DNA from 4 places in the Streptomyces sp. NPDC056486 genome. Region 4 is predicted to be linked to each of the others. Evidence: riboswitches for the same ligand, from Rfam matches in the RefSeq annotation. Region 4 holds a riboswitch; each other region holds the start of a gene.

Region 1 (4,205 bases), on a different contig from region 4:
CCCGCCGTCCTGATGCCGACCTTGGCGCCGGCGGCGACACCACCGGCCCCACGCCCCGCCTTGAATCCGGCCATGACTCCCGCCTTCGCCGCACCGACGCCGGGCACCATGCCGAGGGCGTCACCGCCGAGCGTGAGCCAGTTGCCGATCCGCTCACCGGTCGGCGGCCACAGGCCGTCCACGCCGTACGCCGACGCGTGCGCCAGGAGTGCCACAGCACTCAGGCGCCGGCCCGCGCCAGAGACGTAGGACAAGCTGGGGTGCAGGTCTGGCTCAGCAGCATGCTCAGCCGATGGGTTCGCGCATCTCCTTGCGAACTTGCAGAGTCGTCCGTGCAATTGCGTCAAGGTCGACGGACTCAGGTTCCTGCACTGCGGTTTCCGGTGTGATCACCCGACAGCCGCCCCGGTGTTGTCGTCGCCCCAGGCGCACATCGGCACGTTGCTGCGGCTGCCGTTCTGTTCTGAGGTCAGGACCTGACAGCTCAAGGTCACCTTCGAGCCGACGGGCGTGACGTCGTGTGCGGGCACGGCGACCGTGGCGCCCTGGCCTTTGGTGGCGCCTTCCATCAGGTAGTCGCGAGCTCGGTCGGGGTCTTTGTACCGGCCGTAGATACCGGAGACGACCAATTTGCCGCCCTCCTGGTCGCCCCGCCCCGTGTACTGGGCCACCACTGCCTTCGGGTCACGCACGTTGGCCCGGCTCCGGTTCTCCTCGACGATCTGCTTGCCGGCGGTGGAGGAGAAGTCCTGAGACAGCCGGTACGTCCCGCCGACCAGCTCGTCCGGCACGCTCATGCGGTACTTCGCCTCCGGGAACCCTCCCTCTGAGCCGTCCACGAACAAAGCAACTCCAGCGAGCACCACCACCAACGCACCGACGATGCCACCGGTGATGCCCAACACCTTGGCGGTACTGCGCCGGGAAGGAGGCGGGCCCATGGAAGGTGCGCCCCACGGGCCGGGCCCCCCAGCCGCGGGGTAGGGCTGCGCGTAGGGAGGACCCTGCTGCGGGAACTGCGGCTGGACGGGCGGCGGTCCGAAGGACGTATGCGGACCCGAACCACCTGGCTGTGAAGGCGTGGACATGGCGACACGCTACGCCAGCAGGGGTGAGACCAACGCCTCGTTTGCTGGGGCGCCCGCTGGCCCAGCGCAGTATGTGGCAGGTCCTGGTGGGCGTCGCTGTGCCTGAGTCGCCGGGGAAGCAGACTATGCAGGCCTCCATGAGTTTGACATCCGGGCGGACGAACCGGTCTGGTGCCCTCCGTCTGCCCGGCTGCGCGACTCTCTGCCCCTGGCCTCCTGGGCTATGCGCAGCTGCTGAGCCGCTCAGGGAAGAGAGCTCGCTGGCGCATGCGCCGGTGCGCGGCCGCCCCGGTGACGCGAGCGCCTAGGGCTGTCGGTGGCCGCAAGCCTCGTCCCGGCGCCGGGCGAGGCAGCCGCGGAGATGCGGCGTGCCTGCCGGCGTGTGCTGGCGGGAGCGGTGCGCGGACCGAGAGCGGCCTGAGCCCAAGGCACACGGTGCGCCGGGCTTGCAGCGGATGAGGGGGGTGGGGCTTCTAGTAGGGCCCGTTCACGTTGTCGATCGAGCCGTAGCGGTCGGCCGCGTAGTTGCAGGCAGCGGTGATGTTGGCGACGGGGTCGAAGCTGTCCGTCGACGTGCCGGGCACGTGGTACGCGGCGAACGTGGGGTCGATGACCTGCAGGAGTCCCTTGGAGGGTATTCCGGCGGCGGCGTTGGAGTCCCAGTTGTTGGTGATCTGAGGGTTGCCGGAGGACTCGCGCATGATGTTGCGGTGGATGCCCTCGTAGGTGCCGGGGATGCCGTGCTGGGCCAGTACGTCGAGCGACTCGTTGATCCAGCCGTCGAGGTCGTTGGTGTAGGCCTTCTTCGCCGGGGCTGCGGCGGGCTCTGCGGAGAGCGTGTCCGTGCGCTCGGAGCGGTCTGCCCGCTCGGCGGACGCCGGCTGGGCCGGTGCCTTCTCGCCGAGGGTGAGCTTGAGACCGGGGTGGATCAGCTTCGGGTCGTTGCCGAGGGTGCTGCGGTTGTCCTCGTACAGCTTCTTCCAGCCGCCGCTCAGGGAGTGCTCGCGGGCGATCTTGGAGAGGGAGTCGCCTGCGGTGACGACGTACGTCGTGGGGGCCGCGGCGGGCTTGGCGGCGGTGCCGGCCGGCGCCGCGGCTGCGGTGGTCGCGCCGAGCACCGGGAGGATGAGCACGGCGCCGCCCGTGCTTGCGGCGGCGATGTTCCGGGTGAGCGGGCTGGACTTGGGGCGGCGGTGCTTTCCCTTTGCAGGCATGACGAATTCCTCTCCGTCGCCTACGAGGTGAGCTGTCGGGTTCGGACGGGAGATGTCCGGTCGCACTGCGAATGCGACTTCACCCCGAGTCGTTCCGGAATCCGGATCGACGGCTTACCTGGGTCCCCCGCTCCTGCCGTGCGTGAGTGAGTGGGTGGGAGGGTTTCCGGACAGCGGCAGGATTCGGCGTTCCATCCGGATTAACGGTGACGTTAGGCGAGAAAGCCCGGACGGAACAAGACACGAATTCGCATAGGGAATGCGCGAGACCTGTCCCTGGTGAACAGAACTCGTTGCCCGCATTGATCAAAAACCCCAACTTTCTTAGCGCGCAACGGAAGTACGCTCAGCGGCTCCCAGGGGCGCGGTCGCGACAGTGTGACTCAATTCACTGAATGGGCTACGGACTGGAATGCGGATGAAGGAGGTATTAGATCGCCTTGTCTTGCGCGAAAGAAGTTAAACTGGGGCATAAAGCTCCATGTGCCCTTAGTGGTGCGAATGGGTGGCTTCCCCTGTGAAGGTGGCACCTTGTGAGCCCGTCTTTCAGGTCAAAACGGACACCCTGCCCCCGCTGCTGACGCGACCGCGCGGTCACTCCTCCGCGAGCGGCGTGTCCCCGACGGAACGGACCGGCAGAGGGTCCGCGGCAGTGTTCATGACCGGGTGATGATCGGAATGAGCGCGCTGGGTGTGCGGGGTATTCGTCTCGTGTGGAACAGGCCTTCTCCCACGTCCCCAGCCAACAGGCCCCGTCGCGACGCCACCCTGCTGGATCAATAAGTCACTGCCCTGAGCTAGCCAAACCACGCCCCGATGGATGCTGTTGGGGGAGGGGGCGACGGGGGCGACGTGGAGGCTTCGGGGATGCGAGTGGGTTGACGGGTGTTGTGCGTCGGGGGCCTCTGCACTCGGGCGGCGGAAGTTCTGAGGATGCTGAGGGCGGCCCAGTCCCACCCATACGTCCGGAGGGCCAAACCCCCGGATTTTTCCGGGAGTTCTTCTCTCTCCTAGAGAATGCGTATCCCTTCTTCAGGTTCAAGTATCCGAAGGGGGCGCTTGCATTCCGGGGCAGGTATTTAGGCTGGAAGCCGCAGGGTTATGGAATGAGCCCGGAGGGTGCATTCCGTAGCTCTCGTGTGGGGCATCGCTGAAATGTCAGTAGGTAAGCGTAATTTCTGTGCCCCCGTCAGATTATGCTCGTTGCTCTGAACTGCGGTGCCCGTCTGGAGGTAGTGGCGGAAAGCGGGAATCGCCAGTGGCGTCAACTGGCCTAGATGCAGGACGGCTTCCCGAGACATCAAACTCTCTGCCCGCCGTTAGGGGATCCTCCTGGTGTGGGCGTGGGTGTGGGTATGTGTCTAAGTCCGTTTGCGTGGTGGCTGCTGGACGGGGTCCTCATCGTGGGGTGGCGAGGTGGGGCTGCCGAAGTTCCAGGCGCCGATGTCGCGGTAATGGATGGGGCCGGGGCCGCGGCCGGTGTTGCTGGCGACCAGGTGGAGGCGCTGGGCCTGCCATGAGCAGCCGGTGAATCCGGCTAGTCCGGCGGCGGCTTCTGCTGCGCACGAGGGGGTGTCGCGGCGGGCGCGGGCCAGTGTCAGGTGCGGGCGGAACGGCCGGTGCGTGTGGGTGATTCCGCAGTGGTCGGCGACGGCGCGTACGTCGGTGGCGAGCAGGTGCAGCCTTTCGAGGTCGCCGTTGATTCCGCTCCACAGCACCCGCTCGTCGAAGTGCCCACCGCCGTGCAGGGCCAGGGTGAGGGATCGGCGGGTTGCTGCGAGGCGGGCGAGCGGTGCGTGCAGGAGTTGCACCGTCGGGGCGGGGACTTCGCCGAGGAACGCCAGGGTGATGTGCCAGTCCTCGATGCGGTTCCAACGCATGCGGGGATGTGCGTGTTGGGCGG
Region 2 (4,205 bases), on a different contig from region 4:
GACGAGCTCCTCGTAGTACTCGGTCATCTCGGCGGCCGAGCGGGACTTGCCCTCGAACTCGTACTTGCCGTCCTTGTAGAACTCGGAAGCGGCGACGTCGAGAGCGAGGCCGATCTGCTCACCGGGGACGTAACCGGCCTGCTTGATGGCCTCGAGGATGAGGTCGAGCGCGGCGCGGTTGGAGTCCAGGTTCGGGGCGAAGCCGCCCTCGTCGCCCAGGCCGGTGGAGAGGCCCTTGTCCTTCAGGACCTTCTTCAGCGTGTGGTAGACCTCGGTGCCCCAGCGCAGGGCCTCGGAGAACGACTCGGCGCCGATCGGCGCGATCATGAACTCCTGGATGTCGACGTTCGAGTCGGCGTGCGACCCGCCGTTCAGGATGTTCATCATCGGAACGGGCAGCAGGTGCGCGTTCGGGCCGCCGAGGTAGCGGAAGAGCGGCAGGTCGGAGGCCTCCGACGCGGCGTGCGCGACGGCGAGCGAGACGCCGAGGATGGCGTTGGCGCCGAGCGAGCCCTTGTTGTCGGTGGCGTCGAGGTCGAACATCGCCTGGTCGATCAGGCGCTGCTCGGTCGCGTCGTACCCGACGAGCTCCGGGCCGATCTGCTCGATGACGGCGAGGACGGCCTTCTCCACGCCCTTGCCCTGGTAACGGTTGGGGTCACCGTCACGGAGTTCGATGGCCTCGAAAGCACCGGTGGACGCACCGGACGGAACGGCGGCACGACCCGTGCTGCCGTCGTCGAGGCCGACCTCGACCTCGACCGTGGGGTTGCCTCGGGAGTCCAGGATTTCCCGGGCTACGACGACGTCGATGGACGGCACGAGCATCTCCTTCTGGGATGTGACGCGGGTACGCGGGGCGTTGGCCTCGCGGACACGAGCCTAACCGGCTCCCGGGCAAGAGCGAGCCGAGCCGCCGCCCTATGGACAAACCGAGAGCAAAAAGTTTCCGAACGGAACAAAACAAACCCCGCCCCGGTGCGTACGGGGGATACGCGCACCGGGGCGGGGTGGACCCGTGGGGACGGGGTGGGGCGGGCGGCGCCTCCGCCGAAGCGCCGCCGCCTCTCTCAGCTTCTCCGCCGAGCTGCAGCAGGCTCCTCTTAGCTGAGGTGCAGCTGCTGACCCGGGAAGATCATGTCGGCGTTGTCGATGATGTCGCCGTTGAGCTTGTACACCTTGTGCCAGCCGCCCTTGACGTCCTTCGCCTCGGCGATCTTGGAGAGGGTGTCACCCTTCTTGACCTTGTACTCGCCGTCGCCCTTCTTGACCGTCTTGCCGGTCGGGGTCTCGACGGTCTTCTTGGACTCGGTCTTCGGAGCCTCGGGCTTCGGCGCGGCCTGCTTCGGAGCGGCCTGCTGCGGCTGCTCGGTCTGGGCGCTGGGCTCGTTCTTGGGCTGCTCCTGGGTCTGCTGCGGGGCGCTCTCCTGCGCACCGCCACCCTCGTTGGAAGCGCCCGAGAGGCCGACACCGCAGCTCGGCCAGGCACCCTTGCCCTGGCCCGCGAGGACCTTCTCGCCGATCTCTATCTGCTGGGCCTTGGAGGCCTGGTCCGCGCTGGACGCGTACTTCGTGCCGCCGTACGCGGCCCAGGTGGACGACGAGAACTGCAGGCCGCCCGTGTAGCCGTTGCCCGTGTTGATCGACCAGTTGCCGCCGGACTCGCACTGCGCGACGGCGTCCCACTCGGAGTTCGTCGCGGCGGAGGCCTGGCCGGCCGCCATCAGCGGAGCGGCGACGGCGACACCGGTGACGCCCGCGAGCGTGGCGACACGGGTGGCCTTGGACGGGCGGCGGTGCTTGCCCTTGCTGGAAAACAGCATGAGTGATCCCCTCACCGACGCCTGCGAGGTGAGCTGTCGGGTTCGGGCCGATGAAGTTGCCCGGCCGCGCTTCCTGAGCGCGGCTTAACCCCTAGCCGTTCCCGTCCGCTCGTCCGCCTCGCTCTCGCGATGCTGAACGGCCGGGCCCGGCGGAAACCTTGGTTCCCCCGCTCCTGCCTACGGCGCTTACGCGACGACTGTTCCCGAACGGCCGTTGGCAGGACTCGGCGTACCGACCGGCGGGGCCCGCTGTGGCGAGCGGTCACGACCGTAGTCATGCCGACGGCCGAATTCCAAAGACGATCAGGGCTTCTGAGACCCATGTCTCACTTGCGCCAATCCGGACATCAGGCGCAAAGCGAGTCGCCAACTTCCCCTACTTTTCGCCCAAATCGAGGCTCTGACCGGGAAGGATGAGATCGGGGTCGGAGCCGACGGCCTTCTCGTTCTCGGCGTACAGCTCGGTCCACCCGCCCTTCACGTCGTGGTCGTCCGCGATGGCCCAGAGGTTGTCTCCGGAGCGGACCGTGTACGTCCCGTCCGAGGCGTCCTGCTGTCGCTCGTCGCCGCGCGAGGCGTGCCGGCCCGAACCCTCGCGGGAGTCGTCGCCGGACGGCTTGCCGTCCGCGCTGTCGCCGCGGTGGCGGCCTTCGCCCTCGCCGGTGGTGGGAGTGGGGGTCGGCGAAGTCTCATCGCTCTGCCCGGACTTGCCCGAGTCATCCGAATCACCCGACTCGTCGTGATTCTTGTCTCGCGACTCGTCGTCGGCGCCGGACTTGCCGGAGTCACCGGAGGGCTTCTTCGAGGACTCGCCCGACGGCTCATCTGAAGGCTCGTCCGAAGACTTGGCACTGTCCGAGGGGTCGGCCGACTCACTCGGCGACGTGCTCGGCTCATCCGATTCATCCGACCCGTCCGACCCGTCCGACGCACCGGAGTCGCCCGACTCCGTCGCTTCGTCGGAAGGCGTCGTCGTGATCGGAGCGCCCGGGTCGACGTCGGCGGCGGCACCGTCCTCGGTGAGGCCTGCGACCGGCGCGCAGCTCGGCCAGGCCTTGACCCCCTGATCGTCGAGAACCTTCTCGGCGACGGAGATCTGCTGCGAGCGGCTGGCCTGATCGGCGCTCGGCGCGAAGTCGAGGCCGCCGTTGTCCTCCCAGACCTGCTGCGACAACTGGAGCCCGCCGTAGTACCCGTTGCCCGCGTCCGCGCTCCAGGACCCGCCGCTCTCGCACTCCGCGAGCTTGTCCCACGTGGCGGCGTCCGCCGCGCTCGCACTGGTGGCGCCGAGCAGCGGGATGGCTATGGCCGATCCTGCGACTCCTGCCGCGACGATCAGGGCCGGGGCCTGGCGGGGGCGTCGGTGACGACCATTGCCGGAGAGCATGCGGTTGCCTTTCGCGTGACTGGAGCGACGACTGCGACACGGGATGCCGAGTCGTCGGTGAACGTAGCGGGAGTCGAACGCTTGTCACAAGTCGATGCAGCGGAGATCACGTGAAAGTCACAGTCTTGACGGCTCGTCAGCTGGACGGCGCTTCAAGTGGCTGATATTTGCTCTGCTGTGCGGGTGTGAACTCCACGGGCAGCGTACGGAGTCCACGCATGATGAGCCCGCCACGCCATCTCAAATCACCAGGTTCCGCCGCGAGTCGCAGGTCAGGAAGGCGCCGCAGAAGCGTCGCGAGGGCGGTCTGCCCTTCGAGCCGGGCGAGCGGCGCACCGAGACAGTAATGAATGCCATGGCCGTAGCCGAGGTGTTGGTTGTCGCGCCGGGAGAGGTCGAGCGCGTCCGGTCGGTCGAAGCGTTCCGGGTCACGGTCGGCGGCGGCGAGGACGACGAGAACGGGGTCACCGACGGCGATGTCCTCCCCTCCGACGGTCAGCCGCTCGGTGGCATACCGCCAGGTGGCGAGTTCGACGGGTCCGTCGAAGCGGAGGAGCTCCTCGAGCCCGGTCTCCAGGAGTCCGGTGTCGCCGCCCTTGAGGGACTCCTGGAGCCGCTCGCGCTGTTCGGGGTGGGTGAGCAGGGCATAAGTGCCATTGCCGATGAGGTTCACGGTCGTCTCAAAACCGGCAAAAAGCAAGATAAATGCCATCGCGGCGGCCTCGTTCTCGGTGAGGTGCTCGCCGTGGTCGGAGGCGCGGATGAGCCCCGAGATGAGGTCGTCGCCGGGTTCGAGACGCTTGCGGTGGATCAGCTCGGCGAGGTAGCCGCGCATCTTCTTCACGGACCGGGCGACCCCGCCCCTGGGACCTCCCCCGTGGCGGATCATCATCCCCGCCCAGTCGCGGAAGTCGTCCTGATCCTCGCGGGGCACCCCGAGCAGATCGCAAATGGCGTAGATGGGGAGCGGGAAGGCGAAGTCGTGAATGAGGTCG
Region 3 (4,205 bases), on a different contig from region 4:
GGTGTCCGGCCAGCTCGGCACCCGGCCCGGCGAGGGGCGCAGGCCCACCACGTTGCAGAAGGACGCGGGGTTGCGCAGGGAGCCGCCCATGTCGCTGCCGTCGGCCAGGGGGTGCATTCCGCACGCGAGCGCCGCCGCCGCTCCCCCGCTGCTGCCGCCCGCCGACCGCTGAAGGTCGTACGGGTTGCGGGTGGCGCCGAAGACCGGATTGACGGTGTGCGAACCGGCCGCGAACTCGGGCACGTTGGTCTTGCCGATGGTGATCGCCCCGGCGGCGCGGATGCGCTCGACGATCAGCTCGTCGCGGTCCGGGACGTTGTCGGCCAGGAGCGGCGTCCCGTAGGTGGTCCGGATTCCGCGGGTGTCGTGCGTGTCCTTGTGGGCGATGGGCAGCCCGTGCAGCGGGCCGAGCGGTTCACCGCGCGCTGTCTGTTCGTCGGCGGTGTACGCCTCGTCGAGCGCGCGCTCCGCCGAGAGGGTCACCACGGCGTTCACGGCGCCGTTGACCTGCTCGATCCGGTCCAGGTGCGCCTGGACGACCTCTCGCGCGGACAGCTCGCGGGTGCGGATCCGGGCGGCGAGCTCGCGGGCGGTGAGGTGAACGAGCTCCGCGGCGCCGGGGACTCGGTGGGCTTCTTCAGGGCTCATACGACGCTTTCGGCTCGGGGCGGTGGGCTGCTGGCGTTCGTTGCCGCGTTCTCGGCATGCGCTTTCAGCGAGCGGCTGAAACACGGCCCGTCTGTTGACTCCGGCGGATCACCCGAACATGCTCCTCACCACGACGTTACGTACGTCCTGTACGTTTTTTACAGGAAGCCTTGGGGCAGCCGACCCCCGGTAGAGGAGAGACGTGCCATGAACCGACCGTTCGCCCGCTATGTCCTGCCCGAGTTCACCGAGCGCACCAGCACGGGACAGCGGACCGTCGATCCGTACTCGAAGCTGCTCGAAGAGCGCATCGTCTTCCTCGGGACGCCGATCGACGACACCTCCGCCAACGACGTGATGGCGCAGTTCATGCACCTCGAACACCAGGCGCCCGACCGCGACATCTCGCTCTACATCAACTCCCCCGGCGGCTCGTTCAGCGCGATGACGGCCATCTACGACACGATCCAGTTCGTCACGTGCGACGTGGAGACGACCTGCCTGGGCCAGGCCGCGTCGGCGGCCGCCGTCCTCCTTGCCGCGGGCACCCCCGGCAAGCGATGCGCGCTGCCCGGCGCCCGGGTCCTCATCCATCAGCCCTCGCTCGCCGAGCCGGTCCACGGTCAGGCGACCGACCTGGCGATCCAGGCCGAAGAGCTCCTGCGCACCCGGGCCAAACTGGAGAAGCTGCTCGTCCGGCACACGGGCCGGAGCCCGGAGCGCGTCGCGGCCGACATCGAGCGCGACAAGATCCTCAGCGCCCCCGAAGCAGTCGAGTACGGCCTGGTGGACCGGATCATCGCGAGCCGCAAGTCATCCCCGCGCACCCCGGGCGCGAGGTGAGCCACCGGTGCTGCCGCCCGAGCTTCCTCCCCTGCCCGCACTCACCCGCGCCGAGGGCGAGTTGATCGACCGATACCTCGAAGTGGTCGACCTGGTCGGCCGGATCAACCCGGCGCGCGCCTCGGACACCTACGGCGGGCTGCGCGCGGCCCAGGCCCTGGTGGGCAGCGCAACCGCACTGCGGGACGCCCTGACGCTCATGCACCAGCGGGGCGAGAGCGCCGTGCACGCGCCGACGCTGGCCCGAGCGCTACGTGTGCTCGACGGCGAGCGGCGAGCCGGGCGGGTCACCGTGCCACCCCCGTCGGCATCCTGAGCACCCATCACCACAGCTCTGACGCCCGAACCGTCCGGGACGGGGCTCAAACGAACCAAACGGGCTACCTCGTTCGGCGTAGACGTTCGTAGTCATTTGTGCCGTCTGCAGTTGCGTCAGATGTGTACGCGATGGCCGGAATTCCTCGTTCCGGTGCTGGTCGAACGATCGTCGGGTTCCTCGGTCCGGTCCCGAATCAGACCTTGTCCACCCGAACGGTTCAGCCGTGAGGAGCCTCACAAAACGCCGTTTCGGCTCGGAATTCGCACCCTTGACGGGTCAAGATCCCTTCCGACGACAAGCCCCCGCCACAGCGGCGGGGCGGTCCGGGCGGACGCCGAGTCCTGCCGCCACCCGGATGACCGGTCGACATCGGTGCATCGGCAGGAGTGGAGGACCCAGGCATGACGGGTCGGTCCGGAAGGTCCGGACGCCGACCCTTGGGGTGAAGCCGCACACCGCGGCCGGGCAACTTCGCCAGCCCGAATCCGACAGGTCATCCTTCACAGGCGGCTGACGAAGGGTTGCGCATGACCGCGCTGAATCATGTTCCGTCGCTGCTCGCCAGGGCCGGCTCCGTATCGGTCCTCACGCTCGCCGTCGTAGGCGGCACCCTCGTGGCCCCAGGGCTCACGACGGAGGCAGAGGCCGCGACGCACGGGACCAAAGCGCTCAAGATCGCCGCCTCCAAGAAAGGCTCGCCGTACCGCTGGGGAGCGACGGGGCCACACAGGTTCGACTGCTCCGGCCTGACGCTCTACTCGTTCAAGCGCGCGGGCAAGAAGCTGCCTCGCACCGCCGCACAGCAGTACAACAAGACCCGCCATGTCTCGGCGTCGAAACGCTCCCGCGGCGACCTGGTCTTCTTCCACTCCGGCCGGAACGTCTACCACGTCGGCATCTACGCCGGGAAGGGCCGGATCTGGCACGCCCCGAAGTCGAACACCGTGGTGCGGCTCGAGAAGATCTGGACGAAGAGCGTCTGGTACGGCAGGGTGCGCTGATCACCCGTCACTGAACGTCAGCTGTCGGACGGCGGCGGGGGCCTCACGGCTGCCGCCGCCGCTCGGCCGATCCATTGCCGGCCCTCGCCCGGCCCACGCCAGGCCCTCTGATCGGCGCGCCCGCCAGGCGTGGACGGCGCCCACACGGATACTCGTGCGCCATGGCCGAAAACAACGGTGCCCCCATCGCAGGCGACCCGCCTCCGCGCAACGAGACGAGCTTCGAGCGCGCCGACCGCAATTTCTCCGAGATCCTCCAGGAGCTGCGCGTCACACAGGCCGGGGTGCAGATCCTCTTCGCGTTCCTGTTGACGCTCGCCTTCACCGAACGCTTCCCCTCGCTCGACACGGTGCAGCGCGCCACGTACGTCACCACACTGCTGCTCGCCGTCCTGTCCGCCGCGCTGTTCACCGCACCGGCCGCCGTGCACAGGTCGCTGTTCGGGCAGCACTCCAAGCCGCGGATCGTGCGGGTGTCGTCCCGCCTCGCCGGTTTCGGCATGGTGGTCCTGGTGTTCGCGCTCGCCGGTTCCGTGCTCCTGGTCGTGGACGTGGCGGTGGGCCGCACCGGTGGGATCATCGCGAGCGCGGGCACCCTTGTGGTGTGTGCGGGCCTCTGGGGCCTGCTTCCCGTCCTGGTGCGCGGCGCGGGCAAGGGCGAGTACGACGACGACACCGGCAGCGGCACCGGCGGGTCGGACGGCGTCACGCCGTCAGGGCCTCGGCCAGGAGCACCAGGCCAAGGACGCTGAGCACGACGCCCGTGCCGCCCTCGATCGCACGAGCCGTACGCGGCCTCCGCAGCCATCGGCCGAGCCGGTCCACCAGGAGCGCGACGACCGGGAACCACACCAGGGCCAGGGCCACGATGATGGACGCGAGCAGCAGTGTCCTGGGCATCGCGGGGCTGCCCGCGGGTACGAACTGGGGCAGCACGCTGAGGAAGGTGATGGGTGCCTTGGGGTTGAGGGCGTTGGTGAGGAAGCCCTGCCGCAGACTGCCCCCGGCTGCTGACCGCTCCTCACCCTCCGGCGCGCCGAAGCTCTGCGGCGCACGCGCCGCCGACCGCAGCGCGCGGTACCCGAGGTACAGCACATAAGCCCCGCCCATGATCTGCAGCACCCGGAACAGCGTGGGGACCGCCGCCAGGACGGCCGCGACCCCGGCCACCGCGAGCACCGTGTGCACCACGAGCCCGCCCGCGACACCGATCGCGCAGACGATTCCGGCGCGGCGCGATGCGAGGGCGTTGCGTACCACCACGGCGAAGTCGGCGCCCGGCACGGCGACCATGCCCGCGGCGACTCCGGTGAAGGCGACCAGTTGAGCGTCCATGGCCTCAAGGCTGCCTTCCTTCTGCCTTCAGCAGGTATGTGGAATATCCTGGGTCTGCC
Region 4 (4,205 bases):
TCTTCCGTACGTACTACGCGCCCAACAACGCCGTCCTGTCGGTCGTCGGCGACATCGACCCGGAGCAGACCCTCGCCTGGGTCGAGCAGTACTTCGGGTCCATCCCCTCGAACGACGCCAAGCAGCCGCCGCGCGACGGCTCGCTGCCCGACACGATCGGCGAGGAGCTGCGCGAGGTCGTCGAGGAAGAGGTACCGGCCCGCGCCCTGATGGCCGCCTACCGCCTCCCGGAGGACGGCACGCGCGCGTGCGACGCGGCCGACCTGGCGCTCACTGTCCTGGGCAGCGGCGAGTCGTCGCGGCTCTACAACCGCCTGGTGCGCCGCGACCGCACCGCGGTGGCGGCCGGGTTCGGCCTGCTGCGCCTCGCCGGGGCCCCCTCGCTCGGCTGGCTCGACGTGAAGACGTCCGGCGACGTCGAGGTCCCCGTCATCGAGGCCGCCGTCGACGAGGAGCTCGCCCGCTTCGCGGAAGAGGGCCCCACCGACGAGGAGATGGAGCGCGCCCAGGCACAGCTGGAGCGCGAGTGGCTCGACCGGCTCTCCACCGTGGCAGGACGCGCGGACGAACTGTGCCGGTACGCCGTCCTGTTCGGAGACCCGCAGCTCGCCCTGACCGCCGTCGGGCGCGTCCTGGACGTCACCGCCGAAGAGGTCAAGGCGGCCGCAGCGGCCCGCCTGCGCCCCGACAACCGCGCGGTGCTCGTGTACGAGCCCACAGCGGCCCCTGAGGGCGCCGAAGCCACCGACGAGGACGAAGAGGAGGCGGCGAAGTGACCGAGGCCGCGACGATGCAGTTCCACCCACAGCCCCAGGCAGGCACCGCACGGCCGTGGGCCTTCCCCGCGCCCGAGCGAGCCACCCTGGACAACGGCCTCACCGTGCTGCGCTGCCACCGCCCCGGCCAGCAGGTCGTCGCCGTGGAGATCCACCTCGAGGCGCCGCTCGACGCCGAGCCCGCGGGCCTCGACGGCGTCGCCACGATCATGGCGAGGGCATTCAACGAAGGCACCGACAAACACTCCGCCGAGGACTTCGCCGCGGAACTCGACCGCTGCGGCGCCAGCATGGACGCGCACGCCGACCACCCCGGCGTCCGCGTCTCCCTCGAAGTGCCGGTCTCCCGCCTCCCGAAGGCGCTCGGCCTGCTCTCCGACGCCCTGCGCGCCCCCGCCTTCGCGGACAGCGAGATCGAACGCCTCGTACGCAACCGCCTGGACGAGATCCCGCACGAGGCCGCCAACCCGGGTCGTCGCGCCGCCAAGGAGCTCTCCCGGCAGCTGTTCCCGGCGACGTCGCGCATGTCGCGCCCCCGCCAGGGCACCGAGGAGACGGTCACGGCCATCGACTCGGCGGCGGTGCGTGCCTTCTACGAGAAGCACGTGCGTCCCGCCACGGCGACCGCCGTCGTCGTCGGCGACCTGACCGGCGTCGACCTGGACGCCGTCCTCGCCGACACCATCGGCTCCTGGACGGGCGGCACGGCCGAGCCGCGCCCGGTGCCCCCGGTGACCGCCGACGACACCGGCCGTGTCGTCATCGTGGACCGCCCCGGCGCCGTCCAGACGCAGCTGCTCATCGGCCGCGTGGGACCGGACCGGCACGACCGCGTGTGGCCCGCGCAGGTGCTCGGCACGTACTGCCTCGGCGGCACCCTCACCTCGCGCCTCGACCGCGTCCTGCGCGAGGAGAAGGGATACACCTACGGCGTACGGTCGTTCGCCCAGGTCCTGCGTTCCGCGCCGGACGGCACCGGTGCCGCGATGCTGGCCATCAGCGGCTCGGTGGACACCGAGTCCACAGGACCGGCGCTCGACGACCTGTGGAAGGTGCTGCGCACCCTCGCCGCCGACGGCCTCACGGACGCCGAGCGCGACGTCGCCGTGCAGAACCTGGTGGGCGTGGCCCCGCTCAAGTACGAGATGGCGGCGTCCGTCGCGGCCACCCTCGCCGATCAGGTCGAGCAGCACCTTCCGGACGACTTCCAGGCGCAGTTGTACCGCCAGTTGGCCGCGACCGGCACCGTGGAGGCCACCGCCGCCGTGGTGAGCGCCTTCCCGCAGGACCGCCTGGTGACGGTGCTCGTCGGTGACGCCGCACAGATCGAGGAGCCCGTCAGGGCGCTCGGCATCGGTGAAGTGAGTGTGGTCACGGGCTGAGTGACAGTCAGGACATATCGGGACCCCGGTGGCTGGAATTTGCTACCGGGGTCCTCATATGTCCGAATTAGTATGGAGGTTACGTGTCTGCCCTGTGGCGTGCGCTACAAAAACTCTGATCCGTTTGTCGTTTGAAAGACGCCCCGCTTAGCGTCGGTCCGGCTGTTCGTCATGCAGTACGCCGCACCCGCGGCACCGGACAGTCATCGCCGAGTCCCCGTACGGCGCGAGCCAGGGGAGCCGGGGACCCACATGTCCCCTTGGGGTGAATCGGGAACCTTGCCGTGAGGCGAGGGACTCGTAGGAGACCTTCCTGCTCCGAACCCGTCAGCTAACCCGGTAGGCGAGAAGGAAGGAAAGGATCAGCCGCTTCATGGCGTTCACCCGTGCCACCGGGAAGCACCGTCGCCCGAGCCGCCTCACGCGTACGACCGCGAACGTGGCGGGCGTCGCAGCCCTCACCACCACCGGTGTCATAGGAGGCCTGGCCGCTCCGGCCCTCGCCGCCGACGACGCCGTGGCCCTCGAGCACACCGGCCTCACCCAGGCGGTCTCCGTCGGCGACTCGCTCGCCCAGAGCATCGACGCGCAGGCCGCTGCCCAGCAGCAGGCCGCCGACGACGCGGCAGCGGCCAAGAAGGCCGAAGAAGCCGCCAAGAAGAAGGCCGAAGAGGCCAAGCGCAAGGCCGAGGCCGAGGCGAAGGCCAAGGCCAAGAAGGAGCGCGAGGCCAAGGAGCGTGCTGCTCGCGAGGCCGAGCGCAAGCGCCTGAACAGCTACGTCTCCCCGATCACCGGCTCGTCCGTCTCCACGGGCTACCAGACCGGCGGCGGCATGTGGTCCTCCGGCAGCCACACCGGCATCGACTTCCACGCCGCGTCCGGCACCACGGTCCACGCGGTCGGCTCCGGCACCGTCGTCGAGGCCGGCTGGGGCGGTGCCTACGGCAACAACGTGGTCATCAAGATGAACGACGGCACGTACACCCAGTACGGCCACATGTCGTCCCTCGGCGTCACCGTCGGCCAGGCGGTCACTCCGGGCCAGCAGATCGGCCTCTCGGGCTCCACCGGCAACTCCAGCGGCCCGCACCTCCACTTCGAGGCCCGCACCGGCGAGGACTACGGCACGGACATCGACCCGGTCGCGTACCTCCGCGCGCACGACGTCGGCGTCTGATCCCTGACCCCGGACCGTCGCACGAAGCGCATCTGATCCACCGAAAGCCCCGGCTCGTCGAGAGCCGGGGCTTTCGCGGTACCCGAGTGCCCCCGAACCGCACCCGTGCCGCCTTTGGCCAAAATATATCCATGGATTTCGGCCCGCCATCGGAAATTCAGCCGCCCTGCAATAGGGTCACTGAAAAGGCGTCGATCGACCGCGTTTCGCGGGGATTAAGGCGGAGGTCAGGTCATGCGCATTCCCGCGCACTCGGTATGCACGGCCATCCGGGACGACATCGTCTCCGGTGTCTACGAACGGGGTGGCCGGCTCACCGAGGAACTGCTCGCACGCCGCTATGGAGTCTCCCGCGTCCCCGTGCGCGAGGCCCTGCGCACCCTGGAGGCCGAGGGCTTCGTCGTCACGCGCAGACATGCGGGCGCGTGCGTCGCGGAGCCCACCGAGCAGGAGGCGGCCGACCTCCTGGAGATACGCATGCTCCTGGAGCCCCTTGGTGCGGCCCGCGCCGCACAGCGCCGCACGGATGCGCACCTGAAGGTCCTGCGTGGCCTCGTCAGGCTCGGCCAGGACCGTTCGAGGCGCGGTCAGAGCGAGGATCTGCGCTCGTTGGGCGGCTGGTTCCACGAGACGCTCGCCCAGTCGTCCGGCAGCCCGGGCCTCACGGCTCTGCTCACCCAGCTCCGGCACAAGATCGCCTGGATGTACGTCGTCGAGACGTCGGCCGCCCCCGCGGAGTCCTGGGCGGAGCACGCCGCGATCGTCGACGCGGTCGCTCGCGGGGACGCGGAACGGGCCAGGTCGCTCGCCGCGGCCCACGCGGAACGGTCGACGGACGCGCACCGGCTGCGCTTTCCCCCGCAGGGGCAC

The links. A riboswitch is a leader RNA that binds a small molecule or an ion and turns the genes downstream of it on or off. The one in region 4 is predicted to bind cyclic di-AMP.
Region 1: another riboswitch for cyclic di-AMP. It lies ahead of ACFQ7F_RS33955 (transglycosylase SLT domain-containing protein); the one in region 4 lies ahead of ACFQ7F_RS25575 (M23 family metallopeptidase).
Region 2: another riboswitch for cyclic di-AMP. It lies ahead of ACFQ7F_RS25060 (transglycosylase family protein); the one in region 4 lies ahead of ACFQ7F_RS25575 (M23 family metallopeptidase).
Region 3: another riboswitch for cyclic di-AMP. It lies ahead of ACFQ7F_RS20275 (C40 family peptidase); the one in region 4 lies ahead of ACFQ7F_RS25575 (M23 family metallopeptidase).

Annotation. Positions count from the first base shown of each region.
Region 1 covers NZ_JBHTSF010000122.1:11,044-15,248, forward strand. Annotated here, with positions in the region: gene ACFQ7F_RS33945 (hypothetical protein) at 1-215, opposite strand, end outside; gene ACFQ7F_RS33950 (hypothetical protein) at 390-1,088, opposite strand; gene ACFQ7F_RS33955 (transglycosylase SLT domain-containing protein) at 1,562-2,302, opposite strand; cyclic di-AMP (ydaO/yuaA leader) riboswitch at 2,307-2,501, opposite strand; gene thpR (RNA 2',3'-cyclic phosphodiesterase) at 3,664-4,205, opposite strand, start outside.
Region 2 covers NZ_JBHTSF010000068.1:12,291-16,495, reverse strand. Annotated here, with positions in the region: gene eno (phosphopyruvate hydratase) at 1-828, opposite strand, end outside; gene ACFQ7F_RS25060 (transglycosylase family protein) at 1,104-1,823, opposite strand; cyclic di-AMP (ydaO/yuaA leader) riboswitch at 1,827-2,018, opposite strand; gene ACFQ7F_RS25055 (transglycosylase family protein) at 2,200-3,210, opposite strand; gene ACFQ7F_RS25050 (cytochrome P450) at 3,347-4,205, opposite strand, start outside.
Region 3 covers NZ_JBHTSF010000047.1:21,710-25,914, forward strand. Annotated here, with positions in the region: gene ACFQ7F_RS20260 (amidase) at 1-648, opposite strand, end outside; gene ACFQ7F_RS20265 (ATP-dependent Clp protease proteolytic subunit) at 856-1,491, shown strand; gene ACFQ7F_RS20270 (hypothetical protein) at 1,499-1,807, shown strand; cyclic di-AMP (ydaO/yuaA leader) riboswitch at 2,162-2,334, shown strand; gene ACFQ7F_RS20275 (C40 family peptidase) at 2,338-2,811, shown strand; gene ACFQ7F_RS20280 (DUF6328 family protein) at 2,973-3,563, shown strand; gene ACFQ7F_RS20285 (LysE family translocator) at 3,517-4,146, opposite strand.
Region 4 covers NZ_JBHTSF010000070.1:40,974-45,178, forward strand. Annotated here, with positions in the region: gene ACFQ7F_RS25565 (M16 family metallopeptidase) at 1-776, shown strand, start outside; gene ACFQ7F_RS25570 (M16 family metallopeptidase) at 773-2,158, shown strand; cyclic di-AMP (ydaO/yuaA leader) riboswitch at 2,356-2,519, shown strand; gene ACFQ7F_RS25575 (M23 family metallopeptidase) at 2,532-3,335, shown strand; gene ACFQ7F_RS25580 (GntR family transcriptional regulator) at 3,570-4,205, shown strand, end outside.